DNA from 2 places in the Planococcus rifietoensis genome. Region 2 is predicted to be linked to the other one. Evidence: riboswitches for the same ligand, from Rfam matches in the RefSeq annotation. Region 2 holds a riboswitch; the other holds the start of a gene.
The links. Region 2 has a riboswitch for S-adenosylmethionine ahead of AUC31_RS10340 (methionine biosynthesis PLP-dependent protein). Riboswitches for the same ligand answer to the same signal wherever they lie in the genome.
Positions count from the first base shown of each region.

Region 1 (8,168 bases), 1.7 Mb from region 2:
GGCCGGCTGTGAAGTTTTTGGCGACACTTTCGCCGCTCGTAATTTATCGTAAAATTCTCCCTGCGTCAGGTCGATCGACTCGCGGTACGACCCGTCGTCAAACACGACACTAAGGGGCAATACATAGACATTATGCCTTTGGATGAATGCATCATCCAATTGCGCTGCTGTATCCGTGATCCATGCGATTTTTTTCATTCTAAAAATTCCCCTCTAGATGCGAATTCCATATCGGAAGCAGTTGTCTGCTCTTGTTAACGTACAGGAGGCGCGGCCATAGCGGCTAGTGACAGATGTCACATAAGGAAAAATTAATGTAAGCGCCGACATAATTTGCACTTATATCCGTTATTTCTTTCCAATTATAAAAAGGAAAAAGCCGCGGATCCCTGAAGATCCGCGGCCCTTCACCTATTTAACCGGTTGTTTCGATTTCGCTTTGCCAATCGCAAAATCTGCAAGCGACGGAATGAGCATGTCTTCCATCGGCGGGTTGTGAAGCCCCGCCCGCACATCGCGGTAATAGCGCTGCAAAGGCGATTTTTCCGACAGGCTGTGTGCACCTGCGACGCGCATCGCCAGATCCACGATATCGACAGCTGAATTCGTCACCGCGACTTTCACGGCCCCGAGTTCCGCAGCCATCTGCGAGCGCTGTTCGTCGTCCGATTCATCCCATTGTTTCGCGACGGAATAAAGAAAATGCCGCGCCCGCTGCAACTCCAATTCGATTTGGCCGATCTTTTGTTTCACGTTCGGCAGCTCGATGATCGGCCCGTTCAAGCTATTCGGTGAATAATCTTGCGCAAAATGGATCGCGTAATCCTGTGCCGCTTGGGCGATCCCAAGGTAGCACGCCGGAATATGCAGCAGCCATCCCGCTGGTTGCTTTTTCCCGGGCACGCTGATTTCAACCAAAGCTTTTTCCTCCACATGGACATTCGTCAATACCAAGTCGTGGCTTCCGGTACCGGTCATCGCTACGCTATCCCAGGTTTCGTCGATTGCTATACCGTCAGCCGACCGCGGAATGAGAAAGTAGCCGACTTCTCCGGTCTCTTCAATCACAGCGGTCACGTTGAAGTAATCCAATACCGGCGCCATCGACGTGAACGATTTGCGTCCATCAATGACCCACGAACCGCCAACTTTTCTGGCTGTGGTCGACGGCTTTCCGCCTCTTGTCGGGCTGCCGGTCTGCTTTTCGGTCGCGCAATTATTGATCAAGGCGCCGCGTGCTTTAATGTCATCGAATAAAGCTTCAAGCACCGATTCGTCCCATTTACCGGTCTCGCCCAAATCTTGAACGATGCCCATATGCCAGCCGATCGATAATCCCGTCGACCCGTCCGCGCGGCTAATTGCTTCCTGATAGCGCAGCAACTCAGACAAAGAAATGCCCGCTCCGCCGTATTCTTTCGGAATCGTCAACGCGGGGTAATTGATCGCTTTCAGTTCCTCAAAATTCTCAAATGGAAATTTTCGTTCCAAATCGTTGTGCGCGGCCCGTTCCGTAAACGGCGCGACTGTTTCCTTCAATATGTCCATGCGTTCTTCAAATGTCTTCGCTTTTAAGATATCCATCATTCTTCACCTATCTCCTATCTATTGCGTCCATTCCTCCGTCAAAATGAAGCCGTCGTACTGCTCATTCGACTCGATATATTCCTGGAATTCCTCGGATTCGTAAGCGTCTTTCAAATCTTTCGCCCACTGAGTATCCGCGTTTTCTTCTTCGATCGTCACCACAATCCGATGCTGTTCGGGCGTATTCTCGATTTTCAACGCATCCGTTATCTTGCGGTCCGGCGCATTGGCAATATAATTGCCGTTAACGACGCCAAAATCGATATCCTGTAGCGACACCAGGATCTGCGCTGGGTCTAAGACTTTCAAGTCGAGATCATAATCGGCATTTTCTACTGCGTTCAAATTAAAATCCGTCACGCCTGCATCATCTGACACCGTCACCCATCCGAGTTCCTCCAAGATGCGTACTGCGCGTTCCTGGTTGACCGGATCGTTCGGCAAGCCGACAGTCGAGCCGTCCTTTACCTCATCCAAGGATTGATGATGCACCGAATACAAGCCTTGAGGCGCGCTCGGCACAAAAGCGATCCCCGTCATGTCCATGCCCAATTCCTCGTTGATCCCTTCCATATACGCCGTGCTCTGGAAAATGCTCGCATCGATCGAGCCTTCCTGCATCGCCGGATTCAACTGCATGTTTTGGGAAAAAGTTGTTGTATCCACTTTATACCCTTTCTCCTCCAAAATAGGCAAGATCCCTTCCTTGAATTGCTGCTCATACGTCCCGACGCCAAAGCCGACACGCACTTCTTTCTTGTCCTCCCCTGAAGCTTCCCCGCTATCGCCGCATCCTGCAAGTAGTAACCCAGAAATCCCCAACACACCAATCCAACGCTTGTTCATCTGCCATCTCTCCTTAGTCTTTTTTATTTCGAATGAAACGCTATAATCCTTGCCGCCCAATAGAAAAAGCCCCTCTTCATAAAAAAAGAAGAGAGGCTCACCGTCCGGCTCTTCTCATCTCTCAAATGCTTAGCAGCACCTGCTGGATTTGGCACAGTTTCAAATTGGGCATCCAATCTGTTCCGCTGCCGAAGCTTCAAAGGGCCAGTCCCTCCACTTCTCTGGATAAGAAATTATGTACTCAGAATCAATGCCGAGTAATTTGATATGATTAATACAATAGCAGAGCTTTGATTTCATGGCAATAGCTTGTTTGAAGATCAATTCATTAAAAAAATCCTTTTCACAGTGTGGAAAGGATTTTTAGGCTGTAGAGAAAGTTAAGAAGTCGTATTTTCCGAAGCTTATCGCTCGCTTTCCGTGGGCTCGCGCCCAAGCCTCCTCAGTCGCTTCGCTTCTTGCGGGGTCTCGGTCGTCTCGCTGATCCACAGGAGTCGAGCGAACGCTTCTCCAAATACTAAAATAATCCATTATTTTTTTGATTGTAGAAAAGGTGATCACCTTTTCGATTCATTGTAGATAACGGACTTCATCCTCCTGTGCATCATGTCCAGCTTGCGGAGTTTCCATTAAATATATAAGTTTTATAATTCCTTTGCTGGTAGAAAAATAGTGTATAATCTTCATTTAAGAACTCTCATAATTCCAAATAATCTAAGAAATTCTCAGTTTATAAAATGATGTTTCTTCCACTTCAGGAACCAGCACAATCTCATGAGAGTTTCATTGTTTCTGTACACTTGCTATCTATTCATTTCAATGGAGGGATTCACATGAAGTACACGGTAATCACAGGCGCCAGCTCAGGAATCGGATATGAAGCGGCACTGGCTTTTGCGACACGCGGCAAAAACCTTATTCTTGTGGCAAGAAGGGAAGCCGAGCTCAATAATCTTAAAGAGAAGATTCAAAGCATGAACTCTGAGCTGGACGTCGTCATCAAACCCACCGACCTATCCGAAAGCGAGCAGGTCCATGCACTATACGAAAGCCTCAAAGAATACGATATTGAAACCTTCGTCAACAACGCCGGCTTCGGAAACAGTGCTACCGTCGCTGAGCAGGATGTAACTAAAACGGAAAAGATGCTGCGCGTAAATGTTGAAGCACTCACCACGCTTTCCACTCTTTATGTACGCGACTACGCGGACCAAGAAGGCGCACAGCTCATCAACGTATCATCTGACTTAGGCTACAGACTCGTGCCAAATGCCGTTACATACGCTGCGACCAAATTTTACGTGAGCGCATTTACAGAAGGCCTTGCCCAGGAACTGCAGGATAACGGAGCTCGGTTGAAAGTTAAAATACTCGCGCCATCCATGACCGAAACCGAATTCGTGAAAACGGCGCGGGAACTTGATGACTTCAGCTATGGCGACAATGTGCAAAAGTTCCATACCGCAAAAGAGATGGCACAGTTTATGCTTGAGCTTTACGATAGTGAAAAAGTTCTCGGGAAGGTCAATAGTGAGAGCTATGAGTTTGAGTTGATGGATCCGGTTTTTCAGTATACTTCAAGGAAGTAGAATTCATTGCCCTTGTGATTCAAACACAAAAAATCCCCTCTCACATTATGTGAGAGGGGATTTTTCTAAATGGGCTGATGACTTACATCATGCCGCCCATGCCGCCCATATCAGGCATGCCGCCACCTTGTCCTGCTGGTTCAGGGATGTCGGCGACAACTGCTTCAGTCGTCAAGAACATAGCTGCAACAGATGCTGCGTTTTGCAATGCAGAACGCGTCACTTTCGTTGGATCTACGATGCCTTGTTCAAGCATGTTGACCCATTCGCCTGTTGCTGCGTTGTAGCCGATGCCAACTTCTTCCGTTTTCAGGCGGTGAACGATGATCGAGCCTTCAAGGCCAGCGTTCGTTGCGATTTGGCGAACCGGCTCTTCAAGTGCGCGAAGAACGATGTTGACGCCTGTCGCGACGTCGCCTTCGTGCTGAGCTGCAACTTCCGCCACTTGGTTGTAGACATTGATAAGCGCTGTACCGCCGCCTGCCACGATACCTTCTTCAACCGCTGCGCGTGTTGCATTCAATGCGTCTTCGATGCGCAATTTACGCTCTTTCAATTCTGTTTCAGTTGCTGCGCCGACTTTGATGACTGCAACGCCGCCAGCAAGTTTCGCGAGGCGCTCCTGCAGTTTTTCGCGGTCGAATTCAGAAGTTGTTTCTTCCAATTGGCTGCGGATTTGCGCCACGCGAGCGATGATTTTCTCGGAATCGCCATTGCCTTCAACGATTGTCGTGTTGTCTTTAGAGACAACGACTTTCGCTGCGCGTCCAAGTTGTGCGATGTTTGTGGATTTCAAGTCAAGACCGAGGTCTTCTGTGATCACTTCAGCGCCAGTCAAAGCTGCAATGTCTTCGAGCATCGCTTTTCTGCGGTCGCCGAAGCCAGGAGCTTTAACAGCCACTGCATTGAATGTGCCGCGCAATTTGTTCACGACAAGTGTTGCCAACGCTTCGCCTTCAACATCTTCAGAGATGATGAGGAGCGGTTTGCTTTGCTGAACGACTTGCTCAAGCACTGGAAGGATTTCCTGGATGTTGCCGATTTTCTTGTCAGTGACAAGGATAAACGGGTTTTCAAGAACCGCTTCCATTTTATCGGAATCCGTCACCATGTAAGGAGACTGGTAACCACGGTCGAATTGCATCCCTTCCACAACGTCAAGTTCCGTCGTGAAGCCGCGCGATTCTTCCAATGTGATAACACCATCGTTGCCGACGCGCTCCATTGCTTCTGCGATCAATTTGCCGACTTCCTCGTCGCCTGAAGAAATCGCCGCTACTTGCGCAATCGATTCTTTGCCTTCGATTTGCTGGGAAATGGACTGCAATCCAGTGACTGCGCTTTCCACAGCAAGTTCGATGCCGCGGCGGATGCCCACAGGGTTTGCGCCAGCTGTGACGTTCTTCAAGCCTTCGCGGATCATCGCTTGTGCTAGAACTGTCGCAGTTGTCGTACCGTCACCTGCGATATCGTTCGTTTTGGAAGCAACTTCCGCTACGAGTTTCGCGCCCATGTTTTCAAACGCGTTTTCAAGTTCGATTTCTTTGGCGATGGTTACGCCGTCGTTTGTGATAAGCGGCGTGCCGAATTTCTTCTCAAGCACAACGTTGCGCCCTTTTGGCCCAAGCGTTACTTTGACTGCGTCCGCTAATTTATCTACACCTTGCAGCATCAAGCTGCGTGCATCTTCACTGAACTTAATATCTTTTGCCATGATTCGGTTCCTCCTATATAAATAGAATTTATGCTTATTTAGCCGACAATCGCAAGGATGTCGTTTTCACGTAAAATTAAGTATTCTTTGCCTTCGTATTTCAATTCTGTGCCCGCATATTTCGAAAAGACGACGCGGTCTCCTTCAGTTACGTCCAGCTCTGTGCGCTGTCCGTTTTCACGGATAAGTCCATTCCCTACCGCAATCACTTTGCCTTCCTGCGGCTTTTCCTGCGCCGTTCCTGGCAAGACGATTCCGCTAGATGTCTTTTCTTCCACTTCGACGAGCTCAATGATGACACGATCTCCTAATGGTCTTAACAATTGAAACACCCTCCTCAAATTAAATAGCTTCTAGTCGTTTAGCACTCTCTGTCCTTGAGTGCTAACCCATAGATAAGTTTAATAAAATCTTCAGTTAATTGCAAGCAGAAACCCTAGAGCGTTTTGAATTCTTTGCGCCTTTTTCCGTTAAGCCCTACAATAAAAGGAGCACGTGAAAAGAAAGGAATTTGACTACATGACCTCAACCGATAAAACCGCCTCTTCCCAGAAAGCGAAAGGGTATAAGCGCAAAAATATGCGCACGCCGCTCCTGGTCCTGCTCGTCTTCGTAGCCGTTCAACTCATGCCAATTCTCTTTATCGGCCCGACGCTCGGCTATTTCCGCGACCAAGGACTTGACGATGCCACGGCCCGCGCTTCGACGTCTGGCTGGCTGATCTTCCTGACGATGGGCGTCGGCTTTTTAGTTACAATGATTCTCATCTTGCGCGACCGCAACTTCTTCAATATTTGGAAAGGCAAAAAATCGAGCCTCCCCGCGGCAATCGGCTGGGGCGTCCTCGGCTTTCTGTTGTTGATCATCGGGCAATCGATCGCTGCCATGATTGAAATGGCGATCGGCATCGACCCAGGATCCGCCAATACACAGACACTCGTTCGAATCGCTGAAGTCGTGCCGTACGCGATCATCGCGGTCGTCCTGTTCGGCCCGATCCTCGAAGAACTCGTCTTCCGCCGGGTCGTCTTCGGCTCCTTGAACCAAACGATGAACTTCTGGATCGCCACGGCCATCTCGGCACTCGTCTTCGCACTCGTCCATCTCGAGTTCACGCATCTCCTGCTCTACTTCACGACCGGATTGATCCTGGCAGCCCTTTATCAGCGGACTAAGCGCATCATCACCCCGATCATCGCGCACATCCTGCTAAACGGCTACGTCATGCTCATCCAGCTCAATATGGACAAGATCGAAACCTTCATCAAACAAATGGAAAATCTGCAATAACAACTAATCGCCGCTCCTTTAATGGGACGGCGGTTTTTAATCTCTATAAGAGAAGAATAAGAAGATACCATAGTATTGAAGGTGGCACCAACTGGCTGAGAAGTAACTTAATTGTTAAGAGCGTTATTAAAATAAATGAAGCAAGTCTGCCTATTGGTTGAATATTAATTCCACCAGCCGATACATTTTGCAAAGGCCGAGACTATCTACACATATACTATTGAGAGCGTGACAAAATGTCCGTTTCACTCTAAAACTATCGACGGAGCAAAAGGGGCTGACGCCTGTGGGACTGAGCGAATGAATAAGTGAAGAGAAGCTGAGCTTATTCATTTGCGACATATCTGCTTGTAGGTATGTCGCAGGGGTTTCTTTGTCACATCGGCTCACCACCCGCCCTATCCCCGGGCAGTTGAAAACGCGACGTCCTGTCGCTTCAACTGCATGACCCGCATCCTGCGGGCCCCAAGCGTGCCCCTGGAGCGCAGTCTCCTATTACCAAAACTTTCCCCACTCAAACTGTTTATACATTTCATTCCAAACAAAAAACCTCCCGCCATCATTTCGGCGGAAGGTCTTCTGTCTGTTCTTCAATTGCCTGCTGCTGTTCTGCCCGCAGGAACTTGCGATATCCGATGCGCGCAATGACCACACTGAATTCATACAACAAGATCAGCGGCAATGTCACGATCATATGGGAAATAATATCCGGCGGTGTAATGAACGCAGCAATCGTCACCAGCGCCAAATACGCATACTTCCGGTACTTCGTCATCATCATCGGCGTCAAAATACCGAGACGCGTCAAAAACAGCATCAACACCGGCAGCTGGAAGATAAAGCCGAACGGCAAAGTAATTTGGAACAAAAACTGGAAATACTCATTGATCCCGATCGTCTCCTGAATATCCAGGTTCTCCGAAATATTGAGCATGAACCCGATAACATACGGAAACAGCACCAAATAGGAAAACGCAATCCCGCCGATAAACAGCGACAAGGAAAACGGGATATACCCAAGCGTCACTTTTCGCTCCCTGTCAGAGAGTCCGGGGCTGATGAACGCCCAAAATTGGTACATGATCAATGGCGACGTGATAATCAATGCCAAAATCATCATGACCTGCATATATATCTTAATC
Region 1 is NZ_CP013659.2:242,475-250,642, reverse strand. Features, by position in the region: gene AUC31_RS01295 (DegV family protein) at 1-198, opposite strand, end outside; gene AUC31_RS01290 (acyl-CoA dehydrogenase family protein) at 412-1,584, opposite strand; gene AUC31_RS01285 (MetQ/NlpA family ABC transporter substrate-binding protein) at 1,606-2,433, opposite strand; SAM riboswitch class I at 2,545-2,665, opposite strand; gene AUC31_RS01275 (SDR family NAD(P)-dependent oxidoreductase) at 3,267-4,022, shown strand; gene groL (chaperonin GroEL) at 4,105-5,736, opposite strand; gene groES (co-chaperone GroES) at 5,775-6,059, opposite strand; gene AUC31_RS01260 (CPBP family intramembrane glutamic endopeptidase) at 6,256-7,026, shown strand; gene tatC (twin-arginine translocase subunit TatC) at 7,586-8,168, opposite strand, start outside.
Region 1: linked by a shared signal. The riboswitch ahead of AUC31_RS01285 (MetQ/NlpA family ABC transporter substrate-binding protein) and the one ahead of AUC31_RS10340 (methionine biosynthesis PLP-dependent protein) in region 2 are both predicted to bind S-adenosylmethionine.

Region 2 (8,168 bases):
TGTCTTATGATAAATAGAAGAAAGCCTGAATTCCCCTCCCCCTGGAATTCAGGCTTTCTTAGGTTTAGCGGCAAGTACAAAGGCATGAAAAAAAGACTGTCCGGTTTCGTCAATTCGATAACGAGCCGGACGGTCTTTTTGAATGAGCACGATCAATCAGCGACACTCAGTCCTTTAGCGATCGCGATTTTTTCGAGTGCTTGGCTGAAATCGTTGATCAAGTCATCGGGATGCTCGAGTCCTGCGGAAAAGCGCAGAACCCCATCGGTGATGCCGCGCTTTTCGCGTTCAGCGGGCGGCATTGCGGCATGGGACATTGTAGCCGGGTAGGACAGGATCGATTCGACAGCGCCAAGGCTGACGGCGAACACAGGAATTTCCAAAGCATCTACGAGAATGCGGGCGGCGTCCTTATCTGCTAGGCGGAATGACAGCACACAGCCTGCGTGGCTAGCCTGACGCTTATGGATCGGGTTTCCGGGATGGAACGAGAAGCCGGGATAATAGACTTCTTCGACAAGCGGGTGCCTATGCAGATACTCGGCAATGCGTGCGGTCGTCTCGCCGGATTGTTTTGTGCGGGCGCCGAGCGTTTTGATGCCTTGGATCAATGTATAGGAATCCTGTGCGCCGAGCACAGATCCGAATGTATTTTGGATGAATGCCAATTGTTCCCCAAGCCCAGCATCTTTTGTTACCGCAAGGCCAGCGGTGATGTCGCTATGACCGGAGAGGAACTTCGTCGCGCTGTGGAGCACGATATCCGCACCGAGTTCGAGCGGATTCTGATATAGCGGTGTCATGAACGTGTTGTCGACGAAAGTCATGGCATCGTTTGCTTTGGCTAGTTTCGCAGCCATTTCGATATCGGTAATTTTCATGACGGGATTGGAAGGCGTTTCAATGTATACCACTTTCGTGTTCGGCTGGAACGCTGCGGCTACTTCGCCAAGGTCGGTCATGTCGACGAACGTGTAATCGACTTTGAATTTTTCCAGCACTTCCGTAATGAAGCGATAAGTGCCGCCGTAAACATCTTCCGAGACCAGCACATGATCACCGGCTTTCAACAGCATGAAGGCCGATGAGATGGCTGCCATGCCGGAAGAAAAGGCCAAGCCCCGCGCACCGCCTTCAAGTTTGGCGATCGTTTCTTCAAGCGATTTGCGCGTTGGGTTGCCGGAGCGGCTGTAATCAAACGGACCGAACGAATCGATGCTTTCCTGATGGAAAGTCGATGATAAATAAATCGGCACATTGACTGCGCCCGTTAATGGATCAATGCCTGCTGAATGGATCAATTTCGTCTCGCGTCGTTCACTCATGGGAAACGACCTCCTTTTCCAGTTTGGCCAAGGCTTGTGACAAATCAGCGATCAAATCTTCTGCCTGCTCGACGCCTACAGAGAAGCGGAGCAGGCGGTTACAGACGCCGCGTGCCGTGCGTTCTGCGACCGGCATATCGGCGTGGGTCTGCGTCGCGGGATACGTGATGAAACTTTCCACACCGCCGAGACTCTCGGCGAATGTGATGAGCGACAGGTTCTCGAGAAATGTCCCGACCCATTGTTCTTCGCGCAGGCGGAACGACAGCATGCCGCCTTTTCCAGGGTATAGTACGTCTGTCACGGTCTCTTGAGTTTCCAGAAAACGGGCGAGTTCTTTAGCGTTCGCTTCGTGCTGGCGCATGCGCAGCGGCAAGGTTTTCAAGCCGCGGATCAACAGCCAGGAATCGAGCGGCGACAGCACTGCGCCGGCTGAGTTATGGGCGTTGAAAAGCTGCTCGCATAAATCCTCGCCTTTTGCGGCGACTAGCCCAGCAAGCACATCGTTATGGCCGCCGATGTATTTGGTGGCGCTATGGAGCACGATATCGGCGCCGATTGCGAGCGGCTGCTGGAGAAAGGGCGTCAAAAAGGTATTGTCGACGATCAGCAAAAGCTTGTGGCGTTTCGCCAATTGTGCATACAATTCCAAATCGATCTCCTGCATCAATGGGTTGGTTGGGGTTTCAATGAAAATCGCTTTTGTCTTGTCAGTGATTTTCGCTTCAGCTGTTTTCGGATCGATGAAGGAATCGTAAACGGGGCGGATATGGTATTTCTCTTCATATTGTTCCAGCAGGCGGTAGGTGCCGCCATAAATATCTTCAGGAAGCAAAATTTCATCGTTCGGACGGAACAGGGAGAGGACCAGCTGGATCGCGGCCATTCCAGAACTGCAGGCAAAGCCTGCGTCGCCGCCTTCTAAATTCGCGATCCCTTCTTCGAGAAGCTGGCGTGTCGGATTTTTCGTCCGTGTATAATCATAGCCTGTGGATTTGCCAAGGCCTTCGTGTTCGTAGGCGGTAGAAAGATAAATCGGGGGATTGACCGCCCCGGTGCGTTGGTCGCTGCGGTTGCCGAGTTGTACCAGGCGTGTTTCTAAGCTATGTTGTGTCATGATCCTCATCCTTTCAAATCAAAAAGCAGGGGCTTTCTTCTATGATAAGAAGAAAGCCCCTGCCGTATATGCTATCTTCTCATCTACTAGGCTTCACCTATTGGAATTAGCACCGTGACAAACACGTCCGGTTGCTGAGACTTCACAGGGCCAAATCCCTCCATCTCTCTCGATAAGAATCATTTTATATAGTTGTGGTTGGTTGATGTTTTCCATCATACGGCAATTACTTTCGAAACACAAGCGGAATATTGAAAATAGTCTTATAAATGTCCCAGAGTCGCTCGCTTTTATTCCGGAAGCTGAAATGGTATGCTGAGGTATACTTTTATCCTGCCCAGCTTATACAAAGCTAGTTGCAAAGGGGTTCTGAATTATGTACATCGTCACATCGACCGTCATTGTGCCTGAAGATAAAGTGCAAGACGTCATAGAAATATACCAAAAACGATCGCGCCGTGTAGACCAGGCGGAAGGCTTCACTTCATTCCGGCTGATCCAAAACACGAAAAAGCGCCATGAATTGACCGTCCACTTGGAATGGCAATCCAAACAAGCCTACATGAACTGGGTCAAGAGCCAGGAGTTCAAGGAAATCCATGATTTGGAGAAGAATTATCCAGACCAGGAACTCGCGGGCATCGTCCCGAAAGTCCATCAATACGAAGTGGTGGCCGAATGAACCAGAAACAAAAACAGCAAATCGCGACCGACACGGCAGACGGTATATACGAAGCGTACCCGAATTTATGGGAACGTTTCGGCGATAAGGGATATGAACATACCGTCAAAGACAATCATCACCACTTGGATTACCTCGAAACCGCGTGGGAGCTGCAAAGCGAGCAATCCTTTCTAGACTATGCACTCTGGCTCGAGACGGTGCTCGTGAGCCGCAATGTCGAAACTGCGCTCATCATCGATAATTTTCAGCGGCTTATCGAAATTGTGCCGCGCTATACCGAAACAACGCAAGGAGATTTCATGCGGGGCTGCCTCGATCGCGCAGTCCGGTTATTGGAGCTCCCTCCACATAAAAGGGGCTGATCAAATGAACGAGTCAACACAGCTTTCGGATCTTTTCCTGCAGGGGCAGGAAGAGGAAGCTTTAAAATATGTCCAGGCTTTCCTGGAAAGCCATTCACATGAACAGCTCTACGGCGAACTTCTGACGCCGGCGATGTACCGCATCGGGGAATTATGGGAACAAAATGAAATATCGGTAGCGGAAGAGCACTTGGCAACCGCTGTTTGCGATTTTGTCTTGTCCGCTACGGAGCTGCGCAATAAAGATAAGGATGGCCGTAAAAAAGCGATGATCTTTGGCCCAGAAGGCGAAGAGCATTATATCGGACTTAAGATGGTCGCGGCGATGTTCCGTGAAGAGGGCTATGATGTCCGCTATATGGGACCGAATTTGCCGCTCGATTCAGCACTCGAATTGGCCGGTGAATGGCAGCCCGATGTTGTTGCATTGTCGGGTGCACTTGCACACCGCTTGCCGGTTTTGAAAACCTACGCCGAAGCTTTCTCTAAGGTGGACTCAAATCCAGCCGTCCTGATTGGCGGCAGGGCCGTCACTTTGTCGAGCTTTGCTGATTTGCGTATAAAAGGAGCGGTCGTCGTCCGGGAACTTGGTGCGCTCAGGGAATGGATCCGCACTGGAAAGGGGTCGAACGATGACACGCTCTCCACTGGCTGAATGGCCGCTTCCGGCTTTTCAATTAAACAATAGCTTTGCGGTCGTCGATTATTCCCAAGAGGCAGAACAGCTTTTCGGAAAACCAAAAAGATTTTTTGAATTACTCGATGAAGGCAGCCACGCCAAAGCGGAACGCTTGCTGAAAACACGCGGCAGCAAAAAACCTATCGAATTGAATTTCACCACAGCAGCTGGCTTCTTCTTGGCGGACGTCTATTACCGCTGGGATAGCGACTTTTCACTGAATCTTGTACTGGTGCCAAAAGATGACCAAATGGCTGCCATCACGGCTCAATTGATTCGCTTGCGGGGCCGCTTGAAAGAAACGGATTATGAATTGCTCAAGGAAAAAGAACGGTCGGATGCGCTGCTGGATAAAGTGCGTGAACTTTCCGCCCCGTGCATCGCAATCGGCGGAGGCTATGTGCTCATTCCGTTGTTCGGTAATTTGGATGCGAAAAAAGTTGAAGCGATCCGCCCGTATATTGTCACGCGCATCTATGAATACGAAGCCGAAACGGTCGTGATCGATTTGACGGCGATGGGTTCGGTGACGCAAGAAGGCGTCAGTTATCTGGAATCGCTCGTGCAGACCTTGGGCGTCATGGGAATCGATGCGGTCATCACCGGCGTAAAGCCGGACCATGCCCAAAAATTGCATCTGTTGAAACGGGAAATGAATTTGCGTTTTGAAGCATCACTGGAATCCGTCCTGACAACAGCCTCAGAAAATCAGTGATGAAACCGGCCATGGGAGCCGGTTTTTTTATGGTTAGGAAGCCTGGTGACTGGATGTTTGTTTCGTTTTCCATAGGATATCTGGTGATTTTTCGGGAATACATTTAGAGAAAAGGATTATTAAAAGCTGCAGTGGAGGTGTTGGCGATGGGATCATCACATGATCATTCGCATAGCCGCAATAAAAAAACATTGCTGATCGCCTTTTTGATCATCACCAGTTATATGGTGGTCGAGGCGGTCGGCGGATATTTGACGAACAGCCTAGCGCTGCTGGCTGATGCCGGCCATATGCTGAGCGATTCCATTTCGCTGGGTGTTGGCTACCTGGCTTTTTCCATTGGCGAAAAAGCAGCCGACCAAATGAAGACTTACGGCTATAAACGTTTTGAAATTTTAGCGGCAGTCTTTAACGGAGTGACGCTCGTCTTGATTTCACTTTATATTTTCTATGAAGCCTACCACCGGTTTTCAGATCCACCGGAAATTGCTACTTCAGGAATGTTGGCTATCGCGGTCATCGGCTTGCTCGTCAATATCCTCGTCGCGTGGATTTTGATGCGCGGCGGAGATACGAAAGAAAACTTGAATCTCCGTGCCGCTTTTTTGCATGTCTTAAGTGATTTGCTTGGCTCGGTCGGCGCGATTACGGCAGCCCTTTTGATCATTTTCTTCGGGTGGGCATGGGCAGATCCGCTGGCGAGTGTGGTTGTCGCTATCCTCGTCTTGATCAGCGGTTGGCGCGTGACGAAAGAAGCGGTGCATGTCTTGATGGAAGGGACACCAAAAAATGTCGACCTGGAGCAAGTAGCGCAGACAATCGAAGCGTTGCCTGCGGTGAAAAGCATTCATGACTTGCATGTATGGAGCATCACGAGCGGAAAAAATGCCATGTCGGGACATGTAGTCGTCAAAGAACATATCTCGTTCAAAGACAGCCAGCAAGTGCTTAGGGATATTGAACATGCGCTGTTGGAGCTGAAAATCGGCCATGTCACCGTCCAATTGGAAAATGAAGACCACCCACATGACGACTCGATTCGCTGCCAAGGGCAAGAAGAGGCTGAAGCGGCAGGGCATCATCATCACTGAAGAAAAGAATCGGCCACTAAGGAGCGGGAACATGCCGCTCCTTTTTTCTATGGAAATACGTGTTGCATATGTTTTATCATCCAGATCACTGCTTGAACATATAAGTATATGCTGATATGCTGTATTTGGCATTACAGTATTTAACCAGACCTAAGTATAGAAGCGGGGGGAATCATCCGATGGAAGTGAAAGCGCGCGAAATAGAAATTGACAAAGCGAGCATGGTGCTGAAGCTATTGGGCGATAAGACGAGATTGTCGATGGTCAAATTGCTCGAAAAAAACGATTGCTGCGTCTGTGAATTTGTGGAAATCTTCAACGTCAGCCAGTCGGCGATCAGCCAGCACTTGCGTAAATTACGGGATCTTGGGTTGGTGAAAGAAAAACGCAAGGGGCAATGGATTTTCTATTCATTGAACCAGGACAGTGAATTATACGACATGCTCATACAAGTCTTGGCATTCATTCCAAGCCAGGATGAGCGCATCGAGAGATTGGTGGAGCAGGGACTGCGCATTCGTTGTGAGTAATTGTTGATACGAAAAACGCAAGAAGTTGAATAAACATAGAGATACTAAAAACCATTCATGGAACAAGGGAGCTAATCAATATGACGAAAAAAACATTGTACTTTTTATGCACGGGCAATTCATGCCGCAGCCAAATGGCGGAAGGCTGGGGGAAAGAAATTTTGGGCGATGAGTGGCAAGTATTGAGTGCCGGAATCGAAGCGCATGGCTTGAACCCGAACGCCGTAAAAGCGATGAATGAAGTGAATATCGATATTTCGAATCAAACATCTGATGTCATCGACACTGAAATTTTAAACAATGCGGATTTTGTGGTGACGCTTTGCGGCGATGCGGCAGATAAATGCCCAATGACGCCGCCTCATGTAAAACGCGACCACTGGGGCTTTACGGATCCGGCGAAAGCGCAAGGTACCGAAGAAGAGAAATGGAAAGTGTTCCAATCGGTACGCGATGACATCGAAGCGCGCATCCGCCATTTCGCTGCAACTGGTGAGTAAGTGAAGTTTCGGGAGGGGGAGATTGCGCTCCAGGCCTTGCTTTAGGGCCACAGGATGTGGGTCATGCAGGCGATGCGACAGGACGTCGCGATATCGGCTGCCCGGGGGTCCCCCAGGAGTCAAGGCCTTCCGCTTCATCTCCAATATTAGAATGTTAAATCTTTCAAATCTAGCTGTTCGAAGTTTTGAATAGAGTAAGCATATGTACGATGACTCTAATCTTATTTAATAGAACCAAACTACACAGGTTGAAGGAGAGCTGAATATGAAAAAGGTAGAAATTTTCGATCCGGCGATGTGCTGTTCGACGGGTGTTTGCGGCCCTACTGTGGACCCGGAACTGACGCGCATCGCGTCGGCTGTGTATTCACTCGAGAAAAAGGGCTTTGCGATTTCACGCCATAATTTGACGGATGATCCTGGTGCGTTTGTGGACAATAGACAAGTCAATCAAGTGCTGGTCGATAAAGGGCCGGACGCGTTGCCGGTCGTGCTGGTCAACGGAGAAGTCGTAAAGATTGCCGAATACCCGACAACAGAAGAATTGGCAGAGTGGTTCGAGACCGCACCGTCTGAATTGCAGGAAAAGCCGCGCGTGCGCGTGTCACTGAACATCAACAACTAAAGGAGCATTCCTATGTATTCATTGTTCAATCCGAATCAAATGGCCGTCACTCCGTTTCTGTTTTTCACCGGTAAAGGCGGTGTCGGAAAAACTTCGACTGCGTGTGCCACAGCTGTCGCCTTAGCTGATCAGGGCAAGAAGGTATTACTCGTCAGCACCGATCCTGCTTCTAATTTGCAAGACGTGCTGGAAGTCCAACTGACAAATGATCCGAAATCCATTCCGTCCGTCGCGAATTTGTCCGCCTGCAATATCGACCCGGAACAAGCGGCCAAAGCTTATAAAGAGAGTGTCATCGGCCCTTATCGCGGCAAATTGCCGGATGCGGTGCTCGCAACGATGGAAGAGCAATTATCCGGAGCTTGCACGGTGGAAATCGCGGCGTTCGATGAGTTTTCGCATTTGCTGGCAGATGAAGAGATTTTAGCGCAATACGACCATGTGCTGTTCGATACGGCACCGACCGGCCATACGCTGCGTCTTTTGCAATTGCCGACGGCGTGGAGCGGCTTTTTGGAAGATAGCACACACGGCGCATC
Region 2 is NZ_CP013659.2:2,061,072-2,069,239, reverse strand. Features, by position in the region: gene ystJ (NADP-dependent malic enzyme) at 1-10, shown strand, start outside; gene AUC31_RS10345 (aminotransferase class I/II-fold pyridoxal phosphate-dependent enzyme) at 153-1,325, opposite strand; gene AUC31_RS10340 (methionine biosynthesis PLP-dependent protein) at 1,318-2,442, opposite strand; SAM riboswitch class I at 2,519-2,621, opposite strand; gene AUC31_RS10335 (antibiotic biosynthesis monooxygenase family protein) at 2,819-3,124, shown strand; gene AUC31_RS17870 (hypothetical protein) at 3,121-3,489, shown strand; gene AUC31_RS10325 (cobalamin B12-binding domain-containing protein) at 3,494-4,144, shown strand; gene AUC31_RS10320 (STAS domain-containing protein) at 4,122-4,883, shown strand; gene AUC31_RS10315 (cation diffusion facilitator family transporter) at 5,030-5,974, shown strand; gene AUC31_RS10310 (ArsR/SmtB family transcription factor) at 6,154-6,504, shown strand; gene arsC (arsenate reductase (thioredoxin)) at 6,585-7,004, shown strand; gene arsD (arsenite efflux transporter metallochaperone ArsD) at 7,270-7,629, shown strand; gene arsA (arsenical pump-driving ATPase) at 7,642-8,168, shown strand, end outside.